Regions from separate parts of the Pseudoalteromonas sp. A3 genome, predicted to be linked through region 2. Evidence: predicted binding sites of a transcription regulator. Region 2 holds the regulator's gene; each other region holds the start of a gene.

Evidence for each region. Region 2 encodes sigma-54, which starts transcription at its own class of promoters, with help from an activator protein. Its sites were predicted from a motif close to GTTGGCACGNNNNTNGNNT; they were not measured.
Region 1: a site for sigma-54 is predicted at 2,284-2,302, ahead of OIZ54_RS11280 (EF-hand domain-containing protein). Genes of this name have one in related genera too.
Region 3: a site for sigma-54 is predicted at 2,992-3,010, ahead of OIZ54_RS02640 (EF-hand domain-containing protein). Genes of this name have one in related genera too.
Region 4: a site for sigma-54 is predicted at 2,773-2,791, ahead of OIZ54_RS04335 (diacylglycerol kinase family protein). Genes of this name have one in related genera too.

What each region holds. Positions count from the first base shown of each region.
Region 1 is NZ_JAPCKL010000005.1:175,104-182,326, reverse strand. Features, by position in the region: gene OIZ54_RS11295 (putative bifunctional diguanylate cyclase/phosphodiesterase) at 1-51, shown strand, start outside; gene OIZ54_RS11290 (MFS transporter) at 56-1,357, shown strand; gene OIZ54_RS11285 (hypothetical protein) at 1,486-1,938, opposite strand; gene OIZ54_RS11280 (EF-hand domain-containing protein) at 1,950-2,225, opposite strand; gene OIZ54_RS11275 (PA4780 family RIO1-like protein kinase) at 2,480-3,334, shown strand; gene OIZ54_RS11270 (response regulator) at 3,353-4,027, opposite strand; gene OIZ54_RS11265 (ATP-binding protein) at 4,037-5,491, opposite strand; gene OIZ54_RS11260 (alpha/beta hydrolase family protein) at 5,752-7,223, opposite strand, start outside.
Region 2 is NZ_JAPCKL010000006.1:201,120-208,342, reverse strand. Features, by position in the region: gene mgtE (magnesium transporter) at 1-779, opposite strand, end outside; gene OIZ54_RS12940 (HPr family phosphocarrier protein) at 1,039-1,311, opposite strand; gene rapZ (RNase adapter RapZ) at 1,352-2,197, opposite strand; gene OIZ54_RS12930 (PTS sugar transporter subunit IIA) at 2,217-2,669, opposite strand; gene hpf (ribosome hibernation promoting factor) at 2,674-2,961, opposite strand; gene OIZ54_RS12920 (RNA polymerase factor sigma-54) at 2,989-4,488, opposite strand; gene lptB (LPS export ABC transporter ATP-binding protein) at 4,558-5,283, opposite strand; gene lptA (lipopolysaccharide transport periplasmic protein LptA) at 5,280-5,828, opposite strand; gene lptC (LPS export ABC transporter periplasmic protein LptC) at 5,818-6,372, opposite strand; gene kdsC (3-deoxy-manno-octulosonate-8-phosphatase KdsC) at 6,369-6,920, opposite strand; gene OIZ54_RS12895 (KpsF/GutQ family sugar-phosphate isomerase) at 6,921-7,223, opposite strand, start outside.
Region 3 is NZ_JAPCKL010000001.1:593,534-600,756, forward strand. Features, by position in the region: gene OIZ54_RS02625 (YciK family oxidoreductase) at 1-594, shown strand, start outside; gene rluB (23S rRNA pseudouridine(2605) synthase RluB) at 823-1,692, opposite strand; gene scpB (SMC-Scp complex subunit ScpB) at 1,689-2,279, opposite strand; gene OIZ54_RS02640 (EF-hand domain-containing protein) at 2,431-2,952, opposite strand; gene OIZ54_RS02645 (exonuclease III) at 3,174-3,605, opposite strand; gene xthA (exodeoxyribonuclease III) at 3,847-4,653, shown strand; gene OIZ54_RS02655 (energy-coupling factor ABC transporter permease) at 4,659-5,306, shown strand; gene OIZ54_RS02660 (putative RNA methyltransferase) at 5,303-6,103, shown strand; gene yfbV (terminus macrodomain insulation protein YfbV) at 6,236-6,682, opposite strand; gene OIZ54_RS02670 (acetate kinase) at 6,983-7,223, shown strand, end outside.
Region 4 is NZ_JAPCKL010000002.1:278,552-285,774, reverse strand. Features, by position in the region: gene maiA (maleylacetoacetate isomerase) at 1-43, shown strand, start outside; gene OIZ54_RS04350 (TIGR02647 family protein) at 40-273, opposite strand; gene OIZ54_RS04345 (DUF1496 domain-containing protein) at 391-693, shown strand; gene OIZ54_RS04340 (VF530 family DNA-binding protein) at 748-1,056, shown strand; gene OIZ54_RS04335 (diacylglycerol kinase family protein) at 1,095-2,714, opposite strand; gene OIZ54_RS04330 (sigma-70 family RNA polymerase sigma factor) at 3,171-3,695, shown strand; gene OIZ54_RS04325 (anti-sigma factor domain-containing protein) at 3,692-4,375, shown strand; gene OIZ54_RS04320 (DUF4331 domain-containing protein) at 4,752-6,344, shown strand; gene OIZ54_RS04315 (cadherin-like domain-containing protein) at 6,355-6,867, shown strand; gene OIZ54_RS04310 (tetratricopeptide repeat protein) at 6,924-7,223, shown strand, end outside.

The sequences.
Region 1 (7,223 bases), on a different contig from region 2:
CAACACTTTGTAGATTCGTACCTCAAAGAGCAAAACAAATTGTGTAGCTAGCAGTATGAAAAAACTCACTAAAGAGCAAGTCTATAAACGCCTTAACAACGATGAAGACGCACGCGCCTGTAAAGACATAAACGAAGATGACTGCAAAGAGGTGGCCGGTAATTTTATTCTTTTATTAACAAGCCAGCTTTTTAGTAAATTTGCCGATGCCCTCCTCAACCCTAAAGTCACTCTGCCTTGGTTAATGCAAAGCTTAAACGTGCCAAGCGCGTTTATAGCGTGGCTGGTGCCTATAAGAGAATCTGGCTCTTTATTACCACAATTAGCGATAGCCAATATTATCCGTAAACTCTCTGTAAGAAAGTGGGTATGGGTTTGCGGTGCATTTGCCCAAGCTTTATGTATTGGCGCTATGGTTGGTGTTTCATTTGTGTTAGAAGGCACTCAGGCTGGCTATGCAATTTTAGCTCTGCTGGTGCTCTTTAGCCTCGCCCGCGGGTTTAATTCTATTGCCGCTAAAGATGTATTAGGTAAAGTTATTCCTAAAAAGAAGCGGGGCAATATTAGTGGCCTGGCGGCAAGTATTGCCGGCTTTGCAACACTCACTTTTGGTTTAATGATGTGGTTTTTTTCGGGGCAAAAAGAGCAAAATACGGTATTAATTGCGCTGTGTTTAGGCGCTGTTTTGTGGGTTGTTGCTGCACTTTTTTATAGCCGCATAAACGAATACAAAGGGGCGACACAAGGCGGTAGAAATGGCTTTTTAAATGCGCTAAGTAAATTAAAGCTGCTTTATCAAGATAAACAATTTGCACACTTTGTAATTACCCGCGCCTTTTTACTTTGCTCAGCCCTAAGCGCGCCTTTTTATATTATTTTAGCAAGCTCTCAGCAGTTTGAATTTTCATTATTGGCAGTATTTTTAGCCGTGTCTGGCTTAGCAAGTTTAATTTCTGGGCCAATATGGGGAAGACTCAGCGATTTTTCTAGCCAAAAGGTGCTTGTGATCAGTGCGTTACTTGTCACCATAAACGGCGTGAGCGTGTTTGTAATAGCCACATGGTATAGCCAGCTGTTTGAATATGCTTGGGTAATACCTGGTTTTTATTTTTTGCTTTGCATTGCTCATCAAGGCGTACGGCTCGGGCGTAAAACCTATTTAGTGGATATGGCACAAGGCAATAAACGCACTGATTACGTGTCGGTTAGTAATACTGTAATAGGCATTTTGCTTTTAATGTTAGGCAGTATAGGGCTTATAGAAGCATTTTTATCAACCGCACAGCTTATTTTGTTGTATAGCCTGCTCGGTTTGTTAGGTGCTATTAGCGCGATTTTTTTGCCTCAAGCGGAGTAATACCAATGCACAATAATACGTGTTCAATTAAGCGAATTGGTATATTAAAAAAGCCCAACAAAATAATTGCCGGGCTTTGGACTTAAGACCTAAGGATAAACAGTCAGCTTTACCTCAAGTTATAACACCTAAGCAGTTACATTTAGCAGTGAATCGCCTTCACTTAAACCAAATTTTTCTTGTACCGATGAAAGAATTGATTCTTTATCTTCATCAGATAGCTGGCTTGAATACTCAGTTAATAACTCATCTAAGTAGCTAACCACTTCGTCAGTATCAACAGATTCTAGCGAGTTTTGCGGCGGCGGTGGCGGGCGCTGCCCTTCAGGGCGTCCTGCATCGCCAATACTTTTAGCGTCAAAATCAAGTTCGCTCATTAAATCAGCCAACTCTTTTGTCGGCGAGATCCCCTGCTCTTCAAATGCGGCTTGAATACTTTGCGCATCTTCCGTACTTAGGTTTTGTGCATCAAATTCTGCAAGTGTTTCTTTAACAAACTCAGTTTGCTCTGAAGTTAAAGCGCTTACTTGGCTAGATTGTTGAGTCATAAAACTCGCTGAGCTACCAATACTGTTGATCATATTTTTCTCCCTTAACGTGCGCGGCGTGGTGGCTTGTGTTCACTTAATTCTTGTTCGCTAATTTCGCCATTCCCATCGGCATCTATTTCGTCAAAAATAGTTTGCGCATCGCCTTGCGGTGGCGCACTTTCGCTAAATTCTGCAAGGCTAATCACACCGTCGCCATCTGCATCTATGCTTGAAAAGTCAGGTTTAGGTGGTGGGTTATCACCGCCTCTGGCTGCAACATTGGCTGAAAAAGCCATTGATAATAATGCAGCAACGGCAAAAGTAGAAAAATGCTTCATCGTGGTCACCTTGGGTTAAATATTAATAAAGGGTATGAATATAAAGTACGCTTAAAAAACGCAAACATTGTGCAAACAATAAGGAAATAAAAATAAATCCGATTTTTATCATGTTATTTTTACCTTATTCGGTATTTCGGTTATTGTGATAACTAATTACTTAAAACCACTTTCAACACCTGTTTTGAGAGCTAACATACTAAGGACTTATTAACATACATGTTTAATCTTCCAATTTTTCTAGTTGTATCGCAGTGAAAATACCTAAACGCCTCCAGCCACTCGTTGATGATGGCCTAATTGATGAAGTGATAAGCCGCTTAATGAGCGGTAAAGAAGCGGATGTATTTGTGGTACGCAGCGGTGGCGAAATTCGCTGTGCTAAAGTCTACAAAGATGCCGTTAAACGCAGCTTTAAAAAGGCAGCTCAGTATCAAGAAGGCCGAAAAGTAAGAGGCGGACGCCAAGCCCGCGCCATGGGTAAACGCTCAAGTTATGGTCGACAACTAGAAGAAGAAATTTGGCAAAATGCAGAAGTAGACGCGCTTTCACGTTTATCACGCGCTGGCGTCAGAGTTCCTGATACTTATTACTGTATTGATGGTGTGTTGTTAATGGAGCTTGTGTGCGATGAAGACGGAGATGTTGCTCCACAGTTAGGGCATGTGACCCTTACACAGCAAGACGCTATTGAGCAGTACAGTATGATGGTTCATTATATTAAATTAATGCTGTGCGCTGGTATTATCCACGGTGACTTATCAGAATTTAACGTACTTGTTGATAGTAAAGGGCCTGTAATTATTGACCTTCCGCAAGCTGTAAACGCCGCAGCCAATAACAGTGCGCAAGCAATGTTTACGCGCGATGTAAACAACATACGTCGTTATTATGCGCAGTTTGCACCTAGCCTATTAAACACTCATTACGCTAAAGAAATGTGGGCACTGTTTGAAGAGGCCAGCTTAACGCCAAACACTGTGCTCAGCGGAGAATTTGAAGACAGTAACGAATCTGCAGACGTAGATGCGGTACTCGATGAAATACAAGCGGCCGAATACGAAGAGTTCGACCGTTTAGAGCGTATTAAAAACGCTGACGATGAGTAAAACTGCGCTCACGTTTAGCTATTGAGGGTGAACAAACCGATAGCCCACACCGTAAACCGACTGAATAACGCTGTCGGTTTGCGTTACTTCATCAAGCTTTTTACGTAACTTTTTTATGTGGCTGTCTATAGTGCGGTGGCTAACTATACGTTGGTCTGCGTACATGGTGTCCATTAAGCTATCGCGTGAATAAATTCTGTTAGGGTTTGAATACAAAGGCTTAAATAACTGAAATTCAAAATTAGTAAGTTCTATACTGCTATTTTTATAATTTACACTGTAAGTACTTTCGTCCAGTGTCATGGCATTATTTACCGGCTCTTTTGTGGTATTAACACGCCTTAAAATTGCTTTTACTCGCGCCACCAGCTCAGCATAACTAAACGGTTTACAAATATAGTCATCGGCGCCCAGTTCAAGTCCGAGTAACCGGTCAATCTCCTCCACCTTTGCCGAAACCATAATAATGGGCACATTAGAAAACTTTCTTATCGCTTTGCACAGCTCTATACCGCTTTGCCCTGGCAACATAATATCTAATAAAATAACACTTGGCTTATTACTTTCAAGCCAGCTAAGTACTTCATCACCATGATGAATAAGGTGCGTTTGATAATGATGACTTGTTAAAAAGTCGCTCATTAAATTGGCAAGTTTTATTTCATCTTCAACAATGAGTATTTGCTCACTCATACTTATCCTCTACTGAACTAATAAGGGTAATTTAATAACAATGCCAAGCCCGCCAATACTGGCTTTTTCGGCTGATATTTCGCCATTATGACCTTTAACAATATGCTGACAAATAGACAAACCTAAACCAGAGCCACCCTCTTGGCGATTGCGAGAGCTGTCTACACGGTATAAATATTCAAACAAGTGCGATAAATGCGTTTGCTCAACGCCTATCCCGTTGTCCTCTATTATAAGCTCTAAATAGGCTTGGCCTTTAATATTTACGTTATTGGCACTTAAAGAAATAGTTGAGCACTGGGCGTAATGCACCGCATTCATTAATATATTATCTAGCAATTGCAGTATACGTGTTTTATCTGCGTTTACTGTGGTGTTGTTAGCACTATTAAGAAGGTAAAAATTAATAGCGTGCTGCTCAAAAATAACGTGATACTTTTGCTCTATGGAGTTAAGTAAAAAGCCTACGTCGGTAGGTTGCATGGTGTAATGCATGCCGCCTAGTTCTGCGCTGTTTAACATGTGCAGGTCGTCAATCAAGCGTTTTAAATGCAGCGCTTCATCGTTAGCAGAACTAATATTTTTATTATTTGGTTCACGTATCCCAAGCAACATAGCTTCGAGCTCACCGAGTAAAATGCTCATTGGCGTTCTTAGTTCATGAGAAATATTAGCTAACCAGCGTTTACGTACTTGCTCATCTTTAGCGAGCGTAAAGGCCAAAGTGTTAAAATCTTCACTAAGCTGGCCCAGCTCGTCTTTTCTATCTAATAAAAGTTTGGTGCTGTACTGCCCTTTGGTTAGCTTATGCATACCACTGGCTATTTGCTTTACAGGGCCAACTAAATGCCTTGCCAGTAAAAAAGACAACATTAAGGTAAGTAGCCCTGCGGTTAACGCAATAAGCCATAAATAGTTAGTTTGTTGCTTTAAAAAATCCAGCTCGTACCCATCTGCTAGGCTTTTTCTTTTTGAAACAGCAAGGTAAGCAATTGTTTTACCTTCAAGCTCTATGGGCGTTTTAATGTACTTTAAATCCTCAAATAATTTACCAAAAATACGCTGCTGGTTTTCATCCAGTAGTGCATAGTGCGCGGCATGCTCGGGCGGTGGACGTCGATCTCGTTGCTCCATATGCTGTGGGGGTCTGGGTCTGCGTTCGCCGCGAATTTCTGGGCGCTGTGGCATATCGCGTAAACTAGGTAAAAACTGGCTTGATTGCAATTGCGATTCAACCAACCTTAAAAAGCGCTGATCGTTACCTATAATTTTATCCCACGAGGGAGTTTGCGCGTATTTATTAGCCAGCTGTACCGCTAATGGCTCTAATGCTTTTACTTCTTTGGCGTTTACAAAATCAATAATACCTTGGCCAATACTGTACTGAATAAGCACAACTAGCCCCGCAATAATGCTAAAGGTGAAGCTAAATAATATTAAAAAAAGTTTGTTATGAATTTTCATTTATTTTTTATAAACCTGACTCTAAAAGCATTTGAGCTGTTATTTATTGCGTATTTTTTACTGCTAAAACGTATTTTTAAAAGCTCTAAGCACTTTTAAGAATAGCCTGTAATAACAATTGTATTAATTGCATGTTCTATTATAGCGACTTATAAATAGCGCCTTTAATAACAACGTATAACGTTAACAAGTAAAAGTGCAAACAATGTGCATTATAAAAAAATTACGCTCAAAAAAGGCGACCTAAGTCGCCTTTGTTATTAATCGTTTTTTAAATGCTTATCAAAAAAATCGAGAAACGCTTGTAACGTTTTAATTCTATGCGGCTGATAGGACAAGTAATGATCGCCATCTTCTAGCTCAATGTAAGTAACATCTTTATCTTCGTCATCTAGTTCATCTTCCATTTCTCTACTATGGTAAATAGGGACAACACTGTCGTCGCTACCATGCACAAGTAAAACAGGTTTGTTGATTGATTTAGCAAAATTGACCGGCGAATTGGCCTCTAACTTATCGCTATTTGTTCCAAACTGTTTTCGTACTATGTCTTTGTTTGTAAAGTGGCGGGCTTTACTCACAATATGCTCAAGGTCAGTTACCCCTGCAAAACTTGCCGCACATTTAAATGTTTCAGGGTGTTTAATAACAGCCATTAAGGCGGCATACCCACCGTAGCTTGCGCCACCAATACAAATTTTATCAGCCTGAGCAATCCCTTGGTCTATTAACCAGTTAGCTCCATCTTGTAAGTCATCTTGCATGGCTAAACCAAAACCTTGGATCGACTGCATTAAAAAGTCATAACCATAACCGCTTGAGCCACGAAAGTTAGGCTGTAACACGGCATAACCATTATATGCCAGTAGCGCAGTCCAATAGTCAAAGCCTGCATAGTCTCGCGCCATAGGCCCACCATGTGGAAATATAATAGTGGGTAACTTATCGCCTTTCTCATAGCCAACAGGCAGCGTTAAGTAGCCTTCTATAATAAGCCCGTCACGTGCTTTATAGCTGATGTGCTCTTTACCGGCGTATACGCTTTCGTTAATGTGTGGGTAAACGTCTGCAAAAAATGTTAAATCACCTCGCTTTCTGTCACCTAACATGTAGGCGCCTGATGTTTTATCTGAGCTGACATACAGTACATATTTTTGCTGATCGTCGCTGGTGCTAACAATATCCATTTCAAATGAATCTTTAGGTAGTGATGCTCGTAAAGAGCGATGTAGCTTGTCTAAGTCTTCATCCCAATACGCAATACCATCTTCTAAATGCGAATGCGTAAAGCCTGCCACTTCGCCAGTTTTACGGGAGTAAAAAATATCGCCATCGACATCGTACTTGTCGTCGCTAAAAATGAGCTCACGTTTGTTAGTTGATAGATTAAGCTTAAATAATGCATCACGCCCTTCATGTAGCGCAGTGATGTATAAAAAGTTAGGGTCTTTATCAAAGCCAAGTATCGAAATGCTTTGCTCACTAAATACTTCGTAGCTAAATAGTGTTTGCCACGACTCATTTTGCTCGTTGTACAGCTCGTAAGTAAATTGTGTTTCATCCATTTTTTTAGCAATACGAACCTTGCCTTGTCTATCAGCAAACCAACTGGTTACATCTGCACGAGCACGTTGTATTTGTTTTTTGCGTAAGGTAGTTAGGTCAAGTTCATACACAGCTGGGGTATTGGCAATTTTAAAGTCGCCCTGCACGAGTATTTTATTTTCTTGCT
Region 2 (7,223 bases):
TCTTCACGAATAACATCAACAATATCATCAATGGTGACACGTCCAAGCAAGTGGGCGTTATCATCGACTACAGGGGCCGATATCCAGTTGTGGCGCTCAAATAGCTGAGCAACTTCACTTTCATCCATCGAAATAGGGATAGACTCACAGTCTTCATCCATTAAATCTTGAACAATTTTTTCAGGCGGATTAGTTAACAGTGTACTAAGTGATAATGCACCTAAAAAACAGTTATGTTTATCAACAACGTATAAATCATCGGTGCCCTCTGGCAGCTCACCGCGTAGCCTAATATAACGCAGCACAACATCAAGTGTAACGTCTGGGCGAATGGTCACCGTATCGGTGTTCATTAGCGCGCCTGCTGAGCGCTCTTGGTAAGATAAAGCCTGTGTAGCGCGTTCGCGGTCTTGCGTATCCATAGCGCTAACCACATCTTTGTACACGGTGTCAGGTAGGCTACGTAGGACTTCACCTAAATCATCGTGGCCCATATCCTCAGTGGCCGCGGCAATATGCTCAGGTTCCATTTGTGCAATGATGCCTAAACGTACATCTTCAGAGAGCTCTTCTAGCACATCCCCTTGCACATCTGGGTCAACCAGTTGCCAAAGCATGCGTCTAATTTTATGCGGAGAGGATTCAAGCAGCAGTGCTGTATCACAAGGTGCTGTTTTTGCTAGCATGCGTCTTACTTGAACAAATTGCCCACTATTAAGTGATTTAGTCACTTGTTTTAGTTGCTGTAGTGGATAGTCTTGTTCAAACGCTTCTGGCATTGGCATCCTAAATATTTTTGTGTAATGGAAAGGTGTTTAGTAAGTGGTTTTGCCCACTGTTATTTTCTTTATTTTTTGTGCTAAACCCAATGCTAGGACTAAATTAGTGTTTAAAATTAAGTAACCAAATTTAGCTGGGGCATGGCTTTATTACCCTAAATTAAAGCACTAAATTAGGCGAGTCGGAATACCCTAACTTACTAAATCTTTATAGTTCAGCCTGATAAGTCTTTAACTTATAAGGCTATGGTGCTTTAAATTATTCTTGTTCGTTAAATCGTTGTGCAATTAATTGCCCAACCGCATGCAAAGCTTGCTCTGAATCAGGGCCTTCACAGACTACTTTAACTTCTTTACCTTTACTGCTTTCAAGTAGCATTAAAGCTAATACGCTGTCGCCTGCAGCTTCTTTATCATCTTGGTGTAAGGTGATTTTAGCATCAAACTGCACAGCTAATTGCGCAAGGACCGTTGCCGCTCTGGCGTGTAAGCCTAATTTATTTTTTATTAGAAATGTGTCTTCACAGCGCATAAATTACTATACCTAAACTGAACAGGTTATTATTTTAAGGTTACTTTTCTTGCTCACGATGACGAATTTTGACATTCGGATGCGTCATAGCAAAGCTCTCACCAATGGCTTGCGCTAAATAAACAGAGCGATGTTGACCACCAGTACAGCCAATTGCAATAGTGAGGTAACTACGGTTATTGCGCTCTAAGTGTGGCAGCCAAGTTTGTACAAAGGTTTGAATTTGCCAAGTGAATTTTTGCACTATGCTGTGATTTGCCAAAAAATCTTTTACTGGTTGATCAAGGCCCGTAAGCGGTTTAAGTTCAGGCTCCCAGTGGGGGTTTGGCAAAAAGCGAGCATCAAAAACATAATCAGCTTCTTTAGGTATGCCGTGTTTAAAGCCAAACGATTCAAACGTTACAATAAGTTGCTTATCTTTTTTACCCAGTATTTTTTCGCGAATTGACTCTGCTAATTGGTGCACACTTAAATCGGTGGTATCAAGCATAAAGTCAGCGCGCGTTACAAGTACATCAAGCAGTTCTTTTTCTTTTTTTATTGCTAAATCAAGCGGCAGCGAATCGATGGATAAAGGGTGTAATCTGCGTGTTTCTGAAAAACGTTTGATCAGTGTTTGATCATCACTATCTAAATAAAACAGTGTGGGTTTAGCAAAGTCAGGAAGGTACTCGAGAATATCGTTAAATTCGTCTTGTTCTTTGGGGATATTACGAACATCTATACTAACGGCTATTTTGTCATAGTTATCTGAAACACTTCGCACCAAAGAGGGCAGTAGGTTGACCGGAATATTATCTACGCAATAATAGCCTAAATCTTCAACCACGCGTAAAGCAACCGACTTACCTGAACCAGAACGGCCGCTTATGATAATTAACTCCATTTATAGCCCTTAGTATTTACTACGATTGATCAACAATTACTTGATACAGCTCTGCATCGGTTTTAGCACTACGCAGCTGTTTACAAAATTCTTTGTTGCTCAGTTTATCAGCTATGGTTGCCAGAGTCTTTAGGTGCTGTTGGTTATCGCCATCTGGTACGATGAGTGCAACAAAAATATCAACAGGGCAGTTATCAATAGCATCAAAGTTAACAGGCGTGTCGCTAACAAGTACTAAAGCCAGCGGCTCTTCTACGCCACCCATTCTGCCATGAGGAATGGCGATACCCCGGCCAATACCAGTACTGCCTAGCTTTTCTCTGCTTGCCAGCGCATTAAGAATATCTTGTTGTGGTAAGTAGGGGAGCTTTTCATGAGCTAGCTCACTGATAAACTCTAAAATTCTTTTTTTACTACTAAAAAGGACCGCAGCTTTGCTGCAGTCCTGGCATACTAATGTACTTAATTTCATAATATTAGTGTCTAGCAAGCTTCTCTTTATGTTTTATGACTTGACGATCGAGCTTGTCAATCAACGAGTCTATAGCGGCATACATATCTTGGTGCTCTGTTGAGGCAAATAAATCTGCGCCACTTACATGAATAGTCGCTTCTGCTTTTTGGTTGAGTTTTTCTACATCGAGAATGACATGCACATTGCTAATATGATCTGAGTGCCTTTCTAGCTTTGCAAATTTATTATTTACATAGTCTCTAAGTGAATCAGTTACTTCTACGTGACGACCAGTTAGGTTTAGTTGCATAAGCATTTCCTCTTTGTTTTTTACGTCTTATATCAAACTCTTTCTCTGATTTGACGGTGGAATAGCTAGCGATTCACGGTATTTTGCTATTGTGCGTCTAGCTACTTTAATTCCTTGCTCTGCCAATATATCCGCAATTTTACTATCACTCAATGGTTTAGCTGAGTTTTCCGCGGCAATTAGCTTTTTAATTAGGGCACGTATTGCGGTTGATGAACACTCGCCGCCATTTTCAGTGCTTACGTGGCTTGAGAAAAAATACTTAAGCTCAAAAATACCACGTGGCGTATGCATATATTTTTGCGTAGTAACACGCGAAATTGTCGATTCATGCATTTCTACCATTTCAGCAACATCGTTTAAAACCATTGGCTTCATGGCTTCTGGGCCATGTTCAAAAAATGCCTGTTGCTGTTTTACAATACAGTTTGTTACTTTGAGCAGCGTGTCGTTTCTGCTTTCAAGGCTTTTTATAAACCATTTAGCTTCTTGTAAGTGAGAGCGAATAAATTGGCTATCACCACTTGATTTTACGGTACGTGACATAGCCGCGTACTGACTATTTACGCGTATTTTTGGCATGCTATCTGGGTTTAGCTCTACCACCCAGCGGCCTTTTATTTTTTTAACCGACACATCTGGTATTACATACTCCGACTCTTCCCTTACTATTGTATCTGCAGGTTTTGGGTTGAGGGTATGTATTAGGGTCATGACCTCTTTAAGCTCGTCTTCTTTAAGCTTAGTCTTTTTCATTAATGTACGATAGTCGCGTGCCGCTAATAGATCAATGTGATCGGTTAAGATCATTTTAGTTTGTTCTATAAAAGGGGTGTCTTTATCAAACTGGTTTAGCTGAATACACAAGCACTCTTGTAAACTGCGCGCGGCTATACCTACAGGGTCAAATAACTGAATACGCTTTAAAACGGCTTCTATTTCGTCAAGTTCAACTTCAACTTCGTCATCGTTTTCTTGGTTAAAGCTTTCTAAAATTTCTTCGCAACTTAGCGTTAAAATACCCGAGTCATCTACAGCTTCTACAATGGCAATAGCAATGGCTTCATCAGTGGGGCTAAAAGGAGTAAGCTGAAGCTGCCACATTAAATACTCATGTAGCGTTTCAGTAGAGGCACCTTGATAAATAGACTCATCTTCTGGCATTGGGCCTGAGGATGCCGCAGGGGCTGCGCTCATGTACTCATCCCAAGTTACATCCATTGCCATATCATCGCTAACGGTGTCTTTATTTAAAGCTTCGCCACTGTCTTGCTCGTACTCGCTAGTTGTATCGTCAGCCGATGCGCTTACGGTTACATCATCCGTATCTGCTTTTTGTTCATTTTTTCCAGCCGACTCTTCCGTGTAATCTTGCTCTTCTACTTCTAATAGCGGGTTGCTATCAAGTGCTTCTTGTATTTCTTGCTGGAGATCCAATGTACTGAGCTGCAGCAAGCGAATCGCTTGTTGCAATTGTGGAGTCATTGTAAGTTGCTGGCCCATGCGCAGCTGTAATGATTGCCTCATGTATCTCTAACAATCCTTTTATGTTGTTATAATTAATATTAGCAGATGCTTGTAGGTGTGGCTTAAATGTTACAGCCTAAATTGCTCGCCTAAATAAACATCGCGTACAGTTTTGTCATTTAATACGTGTTCTGGGGTGCCAGATGCAATTAGCTCCCCATGAGAAACAATGTAGGCTTTTTCACAAACATCAAGGGTTTCTCTTACATTGTGATCGGTAATTAATACGCCAATGCCACGGTTTTTAAGATGTTCTATTATTTTCTTTATATCTAACACTGAAATCGGATCAACACCAGCAAAAGGCTCATCCAATAAAATAAATTTAGGGTTTGCTGCCAGTGCTCTGGCAATTTCTACACGGCGGCGTTCACCACCAGAAAGCGCCATACCTTGGCTATCGCGAATATGCTGAATACTAAATTCATCAAGTAAGTTGTTAAGCGTTTCTTCTCGTGCGGCTTTATTGAGCTCTTTACGCGTTTCTAAAATAGCCATTAGGTTTTGATAAACTGTCAGCTTTCTAAATATTGATGACTCTTGCGGCAAATAGCCAATGCCTAAACGGGCGCGGCTGTGCATAGGTAATAACGTAATGTCGTTATCATCAATAGAAATTTTACCTTTGTCGCTAGGTACTAACCCTACAATCATGTAAAAGGTGGTGGTTTTACCTGCGCCATTAGGGCCCAATAAGCCAACAATGCTGCCGGCTTCTACCTCAAGGCCTACATTTTTTACAACTTGGCGGCCTTTATAGCTTTTTGCTAATAGTTCTGCTTTTAAGGTGCTCATGGTTGACCTTCGTTACCTGTTTTTTCTTTAATTTTTGCTTCAACAGGCACTAAAATTGTGTGGACACGATCCGTAGAGTTTTCGTCTTTTTCTGCGCTAATAAGCTGCTGCTGCATGTCGTAGGTAATACTTTTAGCATTAATTTTTTGACCGGCTTGTGCGACTTCAGCATCGCCAACAAGCGTTAAAAAGCGCTTTGCTACGTCGTAACGTACTTCGTTTGCGCTGGCACTCATTACGGTACCGTCGTCTTGTTTTTCTTCGAAGTAGGCTGGGCTGCCAGTGGCAATAAGGAGTTGTTTGTTATCCCCTAAGTCTTCACGTTTATGTACTTCGAGTCGGTCGGCTGTAATTTTGCGATTACCATGCACAATTTCGACGTTCTTTTCAAAAATACCTACGTTTTCTTTAAGTTGGCCTTCTTGACGGTCTGCACTAATAGAAATTTGATTTGCTGGCGGTTGAGCAGCAGGCTCAGCAGCAGAGGCGCTAAATGCAAGCATTAGCGATGGGATAATAAGTATTTTAGTGAGTTTATTGGTCATAATATATTGTTCGCGTATGGTTAATTAGTTTTATTACTTCGGTTTTTAAATCGGCTTCAAGGCCTTTACCGACAATTTTTAAATTAGGCCCAGTGACAACCACTGGCTGCTCAGAGCGCATTGTTAGCGCTTTAATGTCGACTTCGATGTTATCGGCATCGATGTTATCTATCATGGCATTATCAACTAAATTTTTAGCAACCACATTGCCTTCTAAAATAAGTTGTTTATCTTCGTAAAGCGTTGCTTCGTCTGCATTTATTCGCCATGTTTGCTTTTCGTTATACAAGGTGAAAATAGGTTTTTCAAAAAACGTAAAACCAAGCTGTTGGTACAGCTCCATTTTAGCCGCTGTGACTTTATGGCTTATTTTGCCTTGCTCGTCATAGGCTGTTTGCTTAAGCTCTATAGCGGTGTAATCGGGCTTTGCAATTACTTCAGGTTCTTGCTCTGGCGCTACATTGGTTTGGGTAAAATAAGGGTACCAAAGCCAAACCATACAGCCGATGAATAACGCACTGAGTATAACGCGTGCTGCATTCATGAACTGGTGCCTTGTGTTGTAAGCGCTATGCCGTTCTCTAGCATAAGTAAGTCTGTGAGCTCTCTAACGGCGCCAAAGCCACCAGGCATTTGCGTAGTGTAATGCGATAAGCGCTTAATTAGCGGGTGCGCATCGTTAACTGCAACGGCAAAGCCAACGCGCTCCATTACTGGCATGTCAGGGCCATCGTCACCAATATAGGCTATTTGTTCATCAGTTAACTTTAAAGTGTTTTTGAGTTCTTGATAAGCAATAAGTTTGTCTTCTTGGCCTTGATAAATGTGCTGTACGGTTAAGCTGCTCATGCGAGTTTGCACTATTTTTGAGTGACGCCCCGTAATGACCGCAACTTCAAAACCGCTATTGATCAGCGCTTTAATGCCAAAACCATCTTTTGTATTAAATGCTTTTAATTCTTCGCCTTGGTTACCGAGGTAAATTCGGCCATCAGAAAATACACCATCAATGTCGCATATGAGTAGTTTTACTTTTTTGGCGCGTGCTTTGGCATCATCGCTTAGCGGTTGATAGAGATCTTCAAATTGCATTTATAATACTCCTGCTTTTAAGAGGTCTTGCATATTTAAGGCGCCTATTGGCTGGTTTTTATCATTGACAACAATTAAACCATTAATACGTTTATTTTCCATTATGTTTAGGGCTTCAGCTGCAAGTATATCGGCCGTGGCGGTTGTGCATGACTTAGTCATAACCTGGCTAATAGCGGTGCTATGTATATCCACTCTTTGCTCTAAAATACGGCGTAAGTCACCGTCGGTAAAAAGGCCTGCAAGCTGTTGATTGTTATCTACAATAGCGGTCATACCCAGCCCTTTGGCTGACATTTCTAT
Region 3 (7,223 bases), on a different contig from region 2:
TGCGTTTACGATGAGATTGTCAATGCTGGTTACCCTCAGCCTGCTATTGTGCCAATGGACTTAAAAGGCGCAACAAAACAAAACTACCGCGATTTAGCAGCTACAATCGAAAGTCAATTTGGCCGATTAGACGGCTTATTAAATAATGCCGGTATTTTAGGTTCGCTCGGGCCACTTGAGCACTTTTGCTCTTCTACGTTTGAAAACATCATGAAAGTGAATGTTACTGCGCAAGCAATGATCACCAAAGCGCTATTCCCTGTGCTGCGTAAATCAGAAAATGCCTCTATTGTTTTCACTTCATCAAGCGTTGGCCGTAAAGGGCGCGAATTTTGGGGGCCTTATGCAATATCTAAATTTGCAGTTGAAGGCATGATGCAAACATGGGCCTGCGAAGTAGGTAAAACCAATATCCGTGTAAATTGTATAAACCCTGGCGCAACGCGTACCTCTATGCGCGCATCAGCCTACCCAGGGGAGGATCGCGATAAGCTTGCTACCCCAGAAGATTTAATGCCAACGTATTTATATTTAATGAGTGATGACTCGAGCGATGTAAACGGTGAATCTCTCGATGCGCAACAAAAAAAGTAAACTACATTTTTAATTATAAAAAAAGCCGCATACATTGCGGCTTTTTTGTCGGTAATTTTTGGTAATTATACCAATTCGCTTAATTAAATTATCTATTTTAAGGCTAGAAAAACGTGTTGTTCGCTTGGCAAAAAATTCGCTATTTAGCTGTTCTAAATGAGCATTTTTTTACCTCGGTAGCGACACGTTTAGCCCCGCAAAATGATTAAGTATTATTACGGATTGGTATTACTTACGCTTAGTTTGCTTAACACGTTGGTTATGCTTTTTAACCGCTTTACGAATTTGGTTAATTTTAGCACGCTTGTCTTTGCGTTTTTCAGGCATAACCGACAGTTTAGTTTGTGTTTCGCGGCCTAATTTAACGGTTTTACGTAAATAGTTAACGGTTTCTAAATCAAGTTCAGCCCAGCCACCTTGGGGAAGGCGCTTATCTAGCTCTAATTTTCCATAACGAATACGAATAAGGCGCGATACTTCTACATCCTGCGATTGCCATAAGCGGCGAACTTCGCGGTTACGTCCTTCGTTTAGCGTTACATTGTACCAACGGTTAATCCCTTCACCACCCAAAGATTTAACCGTTAAAAACTTAGCCGGCCCATCTTCAAGCTCTACGCCACGCGTTAGGTTTTTAATGGTTTCATTGGTCACTTCACCAAATACACGGGCTGAATATTCACGCTCAACTTCATAACTTGGGTGCATTAAGCGGTTCGCTAGCTCACCATCATTGGTAAATAACATTAAACCTGCCGTGTTAATATCTAGTCGACCAACAGCAATCCAACGCTCACCGTCTATGCGTGGTAAACGGTCAAAAACAGTACGACGTCCTTCTGGGTCTTTACGTGTACTTAACTCCCCTTCTGGCTTGTTGTACATAATTACACGACAAATACGGTCGGCTTTTTCTTCAATTTTTACGCTGTGGCCATCAACACGTATTAAGTCTGTTTCCTCAACACGGTCACCTAATTTAGCCACTTTACCATTAACACTAACGCGGTTTGCATCAATGTATTTTTCCATTTCACGTCGTGAGCCTACCCCTGCACGGGCTAGGACTTTTTGTAACTTTTCACCTTGAATACTCATTCGGATGGTTCTCTCACAGAAGGATCACTTAATAACTGGTTTATTTTACTTTCCTGTTGCGCTGGCAATGCAGGGAGTTCATCTAGACCGGTTAACGAAAAATAATCTAAAAATAATTTTGTTGTTGCATAAAGCGCTGGTTTACCAGGTACTTCTTTATGCCCTACTACTTTAACCCACTCTCGCTCAAGGAGGGTTTTAATAATTGCTGATCCGGTTGTTACACCTCGTACTTGCTCTATTTCACCACGCGTTATTGGTTGCCTGTAGGCAATTAACGACAATGTTTCTAGTAGTGCGCGAGAGTACTTAGGTGCCCGTTCTTGCCATAAATTACTAAGCCAAGGGCTTAAACTACTACACGCTTGAAAGCGATAGCCACTGCCTACTTCAACTAGCTTGATGCCACGTGTTTGGTAGTGGGTATGTATAGCATCTATGGCAGTGCTAATTCGTGACATAGAAATAGCTAAACCAGCAAGTACAGTATCTTTTAAGTGGCGTTTGCTAACAGGTTTGTCTGCGACAAATATAGCCGCTTCAATGATCTCAATTAATTGTTCATCACTAATTCGACGACCCGCCATAATATTTTGCTTTGCCCTTTAAAATACGTAGCCATCTATTATGACAGAACATCGCAAAAGGGGGAAAATATATCTGCTTTTAAAACAAATTAAATGCACAAAAAAGCCAGCAATTAATGCTGGCTCTTATGTGTAGCGTATTTAGCTAATATTAGCTGTTTTTATAATGCTTTAGTGCATCATCTTCAGCAACGGCTTTACCGTATTTGCTAATGTAGCCTTTAAACTCACCTTTACTGATGCGTTTATCATTGTTGCCATCCATGTAACCAAAATGGTTTGAAATATCATCATCGTCAGCTTCTTCTACTGAGATGTAACCATTTTTGTCGTTATCTAAACTTCTAAAATCATTTTCGATTTTATCAAATTTAGCTATTTTAGCTTTAAATGCCGACTCACTTACTTCGCTGTCAGTCGCTACCTTACCGGTATTTAACTGCATGTAAGTGTTAAATTCTTTACGACTGATCTCGTTATCCATATTGGTATCAATATTTGAAAAGTGGCCCCAGATGCTATCGTCATCTGCTTCTACTTTTGAAATATAACCATCACTGTCGTTATCTAAACTTGCAAAATCGCTATCGATTTTTTCAAGGCCTTGGTTTGAGGCACAAGCGGCTAAACTTAAAGAAGCTAAAATAGTTGTTGCGAGTGTTAACTTTTTCATAAGACGTATCCTTGTAGTTAGTAAATGTCACTTTAACTAATACAAGTCCAATGCCAAAGTGCACAAGCCGCCAACAATCAATAAGTTACGTGTATTTAGCTTGTTTTATATACATTAATCAATTACTTAGCTTTGCAATGATTGCTGCATACCTTGTAATTTTTGCAAAAAAATACCCAGTACAAACTGGGCATTATTTTAATCTACATGTTACCGCGCAATTAGATTGCTGCGTTTTGGTAACGCTTTACAAATTCAGTTACGTTTTGTCCGTTACACTTTAACGAGTTTAAGTTACCAATTTTTTGGCGAACAGGCGCAAGGCCTTGCTTTAACGCTGTGATACATAACTGTGTTTCTTGGTGTTCATCTTTTGCAAACACTTCAACTTTTGATTCAGCAGCTTGGTTAGACGTTACTTTTTTAGCAATGTCGCGAATATCTTGACCATTACATAAAACACTTTTAGAAAAACGCGATAAGTATACACCGTGTTGTGCTGCTTCTTTACGCGCTGCGCTAAAGCCTTCATTTGCACTTAATACACATAATTTAGATTCAAGTTTATTATCTTGGCTAAAGTAAGTGTTGCTTTTTGCTGGTACAGACGCAGAGGCTAATAAAGCAGTAGCTAAAAGTAATTGTGTTTTCATGAGAGAGATCCTATTTGAACGACTAAATAAGTAATTTTTGCGCATTATATATTCAATAATCACGAGATCAATTGAATTTTTTATTTATTTAAATAATTAATAAAGCATTTACAATGTTTAAACTTTACACACCAATTGATCAACATTTGCGCAGCTATTTTCTCATTTCGATCATGTTATGTAGGCTTATTTACTGATACAATTTAGTTATAAAAACAGAGTCTAATTAAAGGTAAATTTTATGAAGGTTATTTCTTTCAATATCAATGGTCTGCGAGCTCGCTTACACCAGTTACAAGCAATTATAGATAAACACCAGCCAGACATTATTGGTTTGCAAGAAATTAAAGTTCATGATGAGGCGTTCCCTCTCGAGGACGTACAAAAAATGGGTTACCACGTTTATTTTCATGGTCAAAAAGCGCACTACGGTGTGGCAATGTTATGCAAAAATGAGCCTAAATCGGTCTTAAAAGGTTTTGCCAGCGACACTGAAGAAGCACAAAAACGCATGATAAGTGTGACAGTTGAGCAAGAAAATGGCCGCGACCTAACGGTAATGAATGGTTATTTCCCACAAGGCGATAATATAAATCACGAAACAAAATTCCCTTATAAGCGCCAGTTTTACAAAGATTTAATGACCCATTTAGAAACAAACCACACGCCCGATGAAGATGTTATCGTTATGGGCGATATCAATATTTCGCCTACCGATTTAGATATTGGTATTGGTGAAGTAAACGCTAAACGCTGGCTTAAAACAGGTAAGTGCTCGTTTCAACCAGAGGAGCGCGAATGGCTTGCTAAATTATTAAATTGGGGCTTTAAAGATACCTTCAGAGAGCAAAACCCTGATACAAGCGACAAATACTCGTGGTTTGATTATCGCTCTAAAGGGTTTGTAGATAATCGTGGCCTACGCATTGATGTTGTACTTGCTACCCATGCCCTTGCCGAGCGATGTATTGATACCGGCATAGATTACGAATTACGCGGCATAGAAAAGCCCTCTGACCATGCGCCAATTTGGTCAACCTTTAAATAATTGCTATGTTAACGCTTAAAATGCAAGGGCTACTTTGGGCCCTTGTTTTAATTATTACCTTTATAAGCGTAGAAAAAAATACCTATAAAGCACTTTATAAAACGCCTGCACGGCAAATAGGGGTACTTGCGTGTGCGTTAGTGTTTGCCATGTTATGGCAAATTAAAGCGGGTATTTTAAGCGGTCTTGATTTACACATTTTAGGTGTAACTGCCGCAACGCTAATTTTAGGGTGGCGCCTTGCTATTTTAAGTAGCCTGCTGGCTAGTGCCCTATTGGCGGCTTTTGCAAACATTGATCTTAATCTTTTGCCCATGCAAATACTGTTTGGTGCATTTATTCCTACATTATTAAGCTACCTTGGCTTTATAATGAGTTATCAGTATTTACCGCGTCACTTTTTTGTTTATATTTTTGTGTGCTCTTTTATATTGGCAGGCTTTATTGCATGTCTAAAAATAAGCTTAGGGGCTTTGTTTTATTTGCTTATAGGGCAATATAATTGGCAAGAATTGGCAGATAATTACGTATACCTAAGTGCTATCATTTGGTTTCCTGAGGCAATGCTTAACGGTATGGCCATTACGCTTTTGATCACTTATCGGCCACACTGGGTCAAAACTTTTTATGATAAGGACTACCTAGACTCATGAGTCTGCAATACCAATGCCCTTTATGTAACCACGCACTTTTAAAACATAATTCATCACTTCGATGTGACAATAATCACACCTTCGACTTTGCCAAAGAAGGCTATGTAAATTTACTACCGGTGCAACACAAAAACTCAAAGGAACCGGGTGATTCGCTCGAAATGGTACAAGCAAGGCGTGCTTTTTTAGAGCAAGGCTTTTACGCATTTTTACAGCACGCATTAAGTAATATAATTAGTGAGCGCAAACCAAACGTGCTAATAGATTTAGGCTGCGGCGAAGGATTTTATACTCATGCCATTGCAGATAAAATAGAGGCGCAGGTATACGGCGTTGATATTTCTAAATCAGCCGTAAAATATGCAGCAAAGCGATACCCACAATGTCATTTTAGCGTTGCATCAATTAGCCAGACGCCTTTTAAGTCAGGCACTGCTGACGTATTACTTAGTGTTTTTGCGCCTTTGTTTGAGCAAGAGCTGGCGCGTTTAGCAGCGCCAAATGCCACATTAGTAGTTGCAAGCCCAGGGCCATGGCATTTAAAAGAGCTTAAAGAATATATTTATGCAGATGTAGCAAAACACACTGAAATTGACACGCCAAGCGGCTTTATAAAAGCAGATCAAAAGCTCATTACAGAGCAGGTTACGCTTAATTTTTCAGATATTAAAAATTTAATAATGATGACACCATTTGCGTGGAAATTTAGACCTGAACATTGGCAAACTCTTGAAGAAAAAGGCGCCCAAAGCGTCACCCTATCGTTTTACATTACCGAGTTTAGTAAAGCCGATTGATGTTTTAATAACGAGTGTTAGTGAGGAAGTTACTGCCCGGCTATATTGAGTAAGCTCATATGCCAGAGGGAGTGTTATGAATAAATGGAGCAAAGCGTGCGCTCTGCTCATACACTTACAGGTAAACGCGCTCTAAAATTGCTCTTTAGTAAACGCTTTATCCATTTTATCAAACATGTCTTTTAATAATTGTGCAAGCTCCATATAACGGGGCTTGTTTTCGCTTATTTGGGCTTGATAGCCATTTGCCACCATTTTGGTATATAACTCGTTGTACCATTTTTGCATGCTCGGTTCTAATGGTGTTTCGGCTCGCTTACCTAACCAAAACAAGCCTTGCAACGGCAACGATAAAAAAAACAATGCACTGGCAATCGCTTGCGGTAAAAAATCGGGGCCTAAATAGTTAAGCTGAAAAAATAACGTAAGCATGGCTAATATTGGCATTACAGTAATTGCCAGCTCGGTTGCCTTAATTACTTTAAATTCGTTAAACAACGGTGCTAACTCTTTACGCATAGGCCATTTTTTTGCATATGCCCTACCCGTTTGTAATTGTGACATCACACTTTTTTGCATCATGACTCCTCACATCTAAACTTTTAAACCCGTAGCGCCTGCTTGCCACTGCCTGTAAGTGTAACACAAATAAATAGCTTCACACTTTAGCAGTAAAAGTTATTGTTTTTGTATATATAAGCAACTAAACACTAAACTAAATTTATTAACTGGGTTAAAATACTCATCTTATAAATTAGACTTTAGTCGCTTTTTTATCACCTATATGGTGGCTAAGTTTACCTTTAATTTGCACCTTAAGTGTATTGTTCATATCTTAACGTACACTTACTAAATTTATTGTTTATGGAAACTGTATCTATGCCAACTACGCCCTCTAAATCACAACACGTTTTAGTATTAAACTGTGGTAGTTCGAGTTTAAAATTTGCCATTATTGATGCTGATAACGGGCATGAAATTATTTCGGGCTTAGCTGAACGCCTAGGTTCAGAAAATCCATCTATCAAATATAAATACCAAGGTAATAAAACCGTTATCACCTTAGCTGCTAATCAAGCGCATGGTGAAGCAATTAATACGCTTGTGAGCCTAATTAAAG
Region 4 (7,223 bases), on a different contig from region 2:
TTTTAGTGACGCCGCGCCGCAAAATCAGCGCGATGCAGTTTAACTTTTTAATGCGCAGTGAATAACACTCACGTGCTCTATTAAATCAAGGCCCAGTTCGGTTAAATAGCCGCCATCTGGGCTGTCTATCACGCCTTTATCAAACAACCTTTGCGCCGCGCTTAATAAACTTGGTTCAGCATCCGAATGTAACTTAATCCCTTGCATTTTGCTCTCACGTGGAAATTTAGCTAATAACGTAAATTCATCTATCATTGTTTGATTAAATTGCATGTGTTCACCTTTTTATAATTGTGTGTTTAAGTCAGTGTTGTTTAACGCTATTACTTACCCTAGCATGTTTTTTAATCGTGTGTACTATTTTTAAACTATCAAAATTCGAGGTCGCTCATGCGTCATATTATGGTTTTATTTATTTTTTTAATTGCGTTCACTTTGGCCCCTAGCAGTTATGCAAAAACAGTCAAAACCCATTCTATTATTGACGCTAATGAGATTATTAATAATGGTGATATTTGTTGGTACGACAACAAACGTTATAGTGAAGGCGCGCTGGTACAAGTACATTCTTTTACCTTAGTGTGCGCTGCTAATAACCCGCAGCATAATAACAGTGAGCTAATTTGGCTAAAATTAGATAAAAAAGGCAATATTGTTTATCCCACAAAGCCTAAAACCATTACGGTCAATTAGCGCTAAAAGAGGATTTACGCTACAATGCGCACAGTTTAAATAAGTAGTATGACTATGGATAATCAACCAAAAAATCCTCTTCATGGGGTAACGTTAGAACAAATTTTAGTAGAGCTTGAGCAGCGCTTAGGGTTTAAAGCCATGGGCGAGCAAGTAAACATTAAGTGTTTTACCGACTCACCGAGTATTAAATCAAGCTTAAAATTTTTACGTAAAACCCCTTGGGCTCGCGATAAAGTTGAAGCTCTCTACTTACATACGTTAAGTAACAAGCCGCTGCGTAAACCCAAAAGCGCTCAGCGCCCTAAACCTGCCAGCCAAAGCGACAGCAGTGGGTTTGTTTGGCCAAGCATTAAAAAGTAACACACAAAAATGCACGTTAAATACGTGCATTTTGTATTTTATAACTCCTTACTAATTACATTTAACGAGGCGGGGTCAACTGTAATAGTAAGCGTATCCGCTGTTTTAATTTCACCATCGAGTACATACTTAATTTCTTCGTCTGCGGTTATCGTTACTTTTTTAGCGTTGGTATGATGCGAGCTAATTGCTAAATGCGTTTGTGTAATACTACTAAACATAAGTTCAGCAATGCTTAACACGCGAGTGGTGTTTTCATCACTAGGTAGCAGCCAATTAATGTCTAATAGGCCATCTTCGTGATCGGGCTGACCACCTCCTTGGGCTAATAACGTAGTAAATGGCGCAGCATTAGCCACAATAAAACTATTTGTATTTACTTCCTGCGTTTGATTATCATCAAGGGTAACATAAAGGGTTTGCGCTTTTTGCTCACTAAATGCCTGAAAAAAACCACTTAAATAGGCAAGCTGACCCGATTCGTTTTTTGAGTCTCTATCTGCTTTTTCTACCATTGATTGCTCATAACCAATCCCTGCTAACAACAGCATTAACTCGTCATTACAATAGGCCGTATCAATTGTTTGGGTTTGCCCATCAATAATAAGATCGCAGGCCTGCTCAACAGGAATGATTTTAGAGCTAATCCCCATAAGCACATGCGCTAAGGCATTGGCTGTGCCCATTGGGATAATACCCAGCTTGCACTGAGTGTTTACCAACATACTTGCTACTTCTGTCACGGTCCCATCGCCGCCACAGGCAATTATTATATCTGGCTTATTTTTAATGGCTTGTTTCGCAAGCTCAATACCGTCTATTTCTTTGGTGGTGGTTAATACTTCTAAGTCATAATACGCTGATAACCTAGCCACTATTAAATGCTCTTTGTCTTGCCACATTTTGGTACCCGACACAGGGTTTGCAATAATAACGGCTTTGTTTTTAATAACTAGCTCCCCCTTTTTATGTCGCTTTGCTAAATGACGAAGCTGATGCTTATTAAGATTTGCGGTTTCGCGGGTTTCTTTTATTTGCGCGAGCACTTGGTGAACATCGGCGTTTTTATCTTGGCTCAGTAAATACGCTGCCATAACAAATACCGAACGCCCTCTGCCCAGTGCACAGTGAACTACCACGCGGCGGTCTTCTTTAATATGATGATGTATCCAGTTAATGGCTTGGTTTAATTGCGAATGGGTAGGCACACTATGATCAAGCACCGGAATATTTAAATAGCTAATATTTTCTTGTGTAGAGCTCCATTCTAAGCCATCAAACTCACACGTTACATCTAATATTGCCGTTATGCCGTTTTCTTTTAACGTATCAATATCAGAGGGGAACAATCGGCATGCTAAAAATAAATGGTCGTTAATTTTTTGAATGGGAGGGACTTTATCGTGCTTGCGAGAATACGCATTGTAAATTTGAGCACCCAGTAAAAAAGGCACAAATGCCCAGCGAATATAAAATGGAATAACACCATTTTCACGCTTCCTAAAAATTTTCGCCAAATTAAAAATGTAAGCACCACTGACAAGAATTAACGACAATGCACTCCAGTAAAATACCACTGCAAAATATACCGAGTTAACCTCCCACCCTATAAATATAAAAATTAACGCTAAAATTAAATAACTCGTTGCAGCCCACATATTTTCTCCTTTATTTTTACTGTTTTGGCACATTTTTTACAGCTGTGTATAAGTGTAGTAGCAATTTGCACGCCAACAAAAGTTGTTTTTTAGGAACAAAAACAACACTAAGTAACTGATCTAAAATGAATAAAAGTAGCTAGCTTTAGCTGTATTCGCATATTAGGCGCTTTTTACACAGTAATCGGTCATTTTTTCTCACTACTCAAAGGTAACTGTTTATATTTAAAACTTGTTTCAATGTGTACAGCAGCTAATATAAATGTCAGCTTAAAAGTTTTTGCATCCAATCACTCTTTTCACACGTTTATTGAGAGTGTGTTTATCTTTATTAGTTAAATTTATAGCAGCCTGTTTAATCTCTATTTCAAAGCGATTAGGTTGCGCTTAAATAAAACAATTTTTAATTCATAAAGCCCAACACACCTCGGTAATAATAAAAACAACAGGAACCTTATGGAAAACGACAATTTACTTCCCCTTTTGTGTAAAACAGCACAGGGTAACAAAGCCGCGTTTGCTGATTTGTATCAGCAAACAAGCGCAAAGCTTTTTGCGATTAGTTTAAATATGCTGTCAAACCGCGCGCACGCAGAAGAAGTACTGCAAGAGGCATTTATAAAAATTTGGCATAACGCGTCAGAGTACAACTCATCTAAAGGCACAGTTATTAGCTGGATGATAAGCATTGTGAGATACCGCAGCTTAGATGCATTGCGTTATCACAAGGTAAGAAAAGAGCAGGCAATGGGTGACGATGAATACGATGAACAAGCTGTCGATGTTAGTTACGACGAACAAACCAAACTTGTTAATTGTATTGAGCAACTTGACCCCCAACAAAAACAAGCCATTCATTTAGCCTATTACAAAGGGCTAAGCCATGGTGAGTTAGTCAATCACATAGAAACGCCCTTAGGCACAGTTAAAAGCTGGATCAGGCGTGGTTTGCAGCAGTTGCAGAGGTGTTTAACATTATGAATTATAATAAACCAGAATTACTTGATGCTTTAGCAGGGCAGTATGTATTAGGTACTTTAAAAGGCCTGGCACGAAAACGTTTTCAACGCTTAATGCTCAGCTTACCGCAAGCCCGAGAAGCCACTATAATGTGGGAGCAAAATTTAAATGATTTAGCCAGTGCAATTACGCCTCAAACACCCAGCGCGCAAGTGTGGCAGAATATTTTAAATACATTAGAACACACCAACCAACCCGTTAAAACGGTGATCAAACCAGCCACATCGCTATGGCGCAATTGGTCATTTATAGCCACAGCTGCCTGTATTATCTTAGCATTTTTGGTTATTCAGCCCACAACTCAGCCCCAATACAGCCAACAAATTGCTTTAGTACAAAACCAAGATAAGCAATCACTGTGGTTTATTAACGTAGATGAGCAAACATTATCGGTTAAAGCCAGTGATAAACTCGTTGCGCAAACCGATAAAGACTACGAGCTGTGGATGATTTTAAAAGGGCAAGACACGCCAATTTCGTTGGGTCTACTGCCTAAAAACGGTGAAAAACAGTTACTCAAAGGCACGCGCTTTAAGGCACAAGACATTGCCCTACTCGCTGTTAGCTTAGAGCCTTTAGGTGGCTCGCCAAACGGCGTACCAACACAAGTACTGTACACGACAGATTTAGTTATTTTATAACTAAATAAACGCGACTGGTTGGTCAAACTTTGTTTGGCCAACCTTTTTATTTACCTTGGGTAACCATTAATATTTGATTAAACTAAAGTAGGCTTAATCGCAGTGCGATGCTTATCATATTGTGTGCTCAATACCTGCTGCGTTATTTTAATTGCATACACCCCCTGTAATAAGTATAAAACCAAACCGCTTCAGCCCCTTAACACTCTCTTATCACTTCCTTATCTAAATGCAAAACAGCCTGCTGAAAATTTAATCTTGAACGTTAAACACCCCTTTATTAACAATAATAAAAAAATATTTAACTTTTTTGCATCCATTGTGCTTTTTGCTTCGTTATTAGTTATGACTCCAATCAAAACTAAAGGAAAAAGTCATGAAAGCTTTAACTCCATCTATACTCGCAGTAGTAGTATGCAGTACCTTAGTAAGCACCTCTAGCGAGGCATCAAGTCATCGTGAAGCGCCGAACATTAGCCGCTTTCCAACCTTAGACTCTACCGACTTTTACGTATTTAATAGTTATGAAGCAGGCAGAGACGACTACGTTACGTTTATTGCCAACTATATTCCTCTACAAGATGCCTACGGCGGCCCTAACTACTTTGCTATGGACCCAGATGCAACCTATAGTATTCATATTGATAACGACGGTGATGCAGTTGAGGATATTACCTTTGCCTTTAATTTTACCAGTATGCTGCCAAACGATAATCAAGGCGTGCAATTAACCGTTGGCCCAGAAGATAATCAACGTACTGTATCTGTACCACTTAAAAACGTTGGTGGTGTAGCAGCAGGTGATGATAGCGCCGCTAATTTTAGCGAGTCATACACACTCAGCATGATAAGCGGTCCACAACGCACGGGTACCAGTACAGCATTAAGTAATACCACCACCAGTTCAACCACGTTTAATAAACCGCTTGATTATATTGGTGACAAAACATTTGGTTCAATGGCTGATTACCAAACCTATGCAGATCAGTTTGTTTATCAAGTTTCGGTACCAGGCTGTGACAGTATGGCCAAAGTATTTGTTGGTCAGCGCAAAGACCCATTTGTCGTCAACTTAGGTAAAACATTCGATTTAGTAAATTACGTTCCCGTTGAAGGTGATAGTGCGCCTGGTGCTGGGGATGGCGGTGGTTTCCCTGGAGGGATTACACAAAGCAGTGAGAATGACGTCCTCGTAGATAAAAACGTTACCTCAATTGCAGTTGAAATGCCTAAAAGCTGTATTGTAGGTGAAGGCAACGGCGTAATTGGTTCATGGACAACAGCGAGCCTACCTCAAGCACGCATTTTAAACCCTAACGCTAAATTTGCAGATAACGCGGTAAATGGCGGTGCATTAACGCAGGTTTCACGCTTAGGTAATCCATTAGTTAATGAGCTAGTTATTGGTATTAAAGACAAAGATACCTTCTCAACGGCTCATCCTAAAGACGATGCACAGTTTTTAGATTACGTTTCGCACCCGTCTTTACCAGAGCTGTTAAATATTTTATTTAAAGATGCAGTAAATACCACACTTGGCGCTAATTTAGAAACTCTTGCTCCAACTAACTTTCCACGTACTGATTTAATCACCGCATTTTTAACTGGTTTTGCAGGGGTAAACCAACAAGCCACCGTAACGCCATCAGAAATGCTACGTTTAAATACTGCAATTGCAGCCACAGCACAAACTGATCAGTCTGCATTTGGTGTAGCCGGTGATGATTTAGCAGGTTTTCCAAACGGGCGCCGTCCAGGTGACGATGTCGTTGATATTGCACTTCGCGTGGTAATGGGGCGTTTATGTCACCCTATTCCTGTAAATGGTGAAGACACCGACTTAGGTCTATGTACACCAGAGGATGCTGATGTAGGTACAGTGCCATTCACTGATGGTGCTCCAGTTGATGCGAGCATGATGGATGCCACTTTCCCATACTTAGCCACCCCACTTGCAGGCTCTAAATAAGGAGTAACGTATGCGTAATTTAAACCTTACCCATAGCAGTATAATGTTATGCGCTTTGGCACTAGGCGCGTGTAGCAGTGATGATGATAACAAACAACCCACACCGGTTGTAAATTCTGCGCCCAGTGCTAGTGATGCAATGTTAATTACACAAACAGAAGTTGAAATTAACGACATGTTAGTGGCAACCGATGCTGATGGAGATACATTAACATACACATTAACTTCGCAGCCGACATTAGGTAACGCTGTAGTAAATAGCGATGGCAGCTTCACCTATACCCCAAACAAAGAGGCAACCGGTAGCGACAGCTTTATGTTTGGTGTATCAGACGGTGTTAACCAGCAAGTGACTGCAGCGGTAAATATAACCATTGAAGCACTGCAAGTGGACTTTGCACAATTTGCAAGCGATGCATTTAACCAAAGCCCCACTGCGCAACCGCTATCTACCAACGGACGTGTCTTTATCAATACAGACACAGACGTAAGCGGTATTTCATCGGGCGCTTCTAGTAACTAACTCAGTAAGTAAATTAAGCTGATGGCCATGGATGGCTTTTTTAAGAGGATAAAACAATGCGCAGTCATTATAAAAAAATGCTCTTTGTTTTTTGCGCTGCACTGTGTGTAAATAACGTGCTTGCAAAACCAATTACCCCAAAAGATAACGCAATTATTGCCTCAAGCAATGCAACATTGAGTGCTAATTTAACCCTTGAGCAACTCACTGCGCTGGTGCTAAATAGCCAATACATAGGCCAAACAGAGCGCTATCAAGGTGTATTAAAAAAACGCTTAAAAAACCTATTTACCGCTTCTGCAACTGCACAAAGCGGTTATTTATATGCACGGGTACTTCAAAAGGAGCATGCGTTT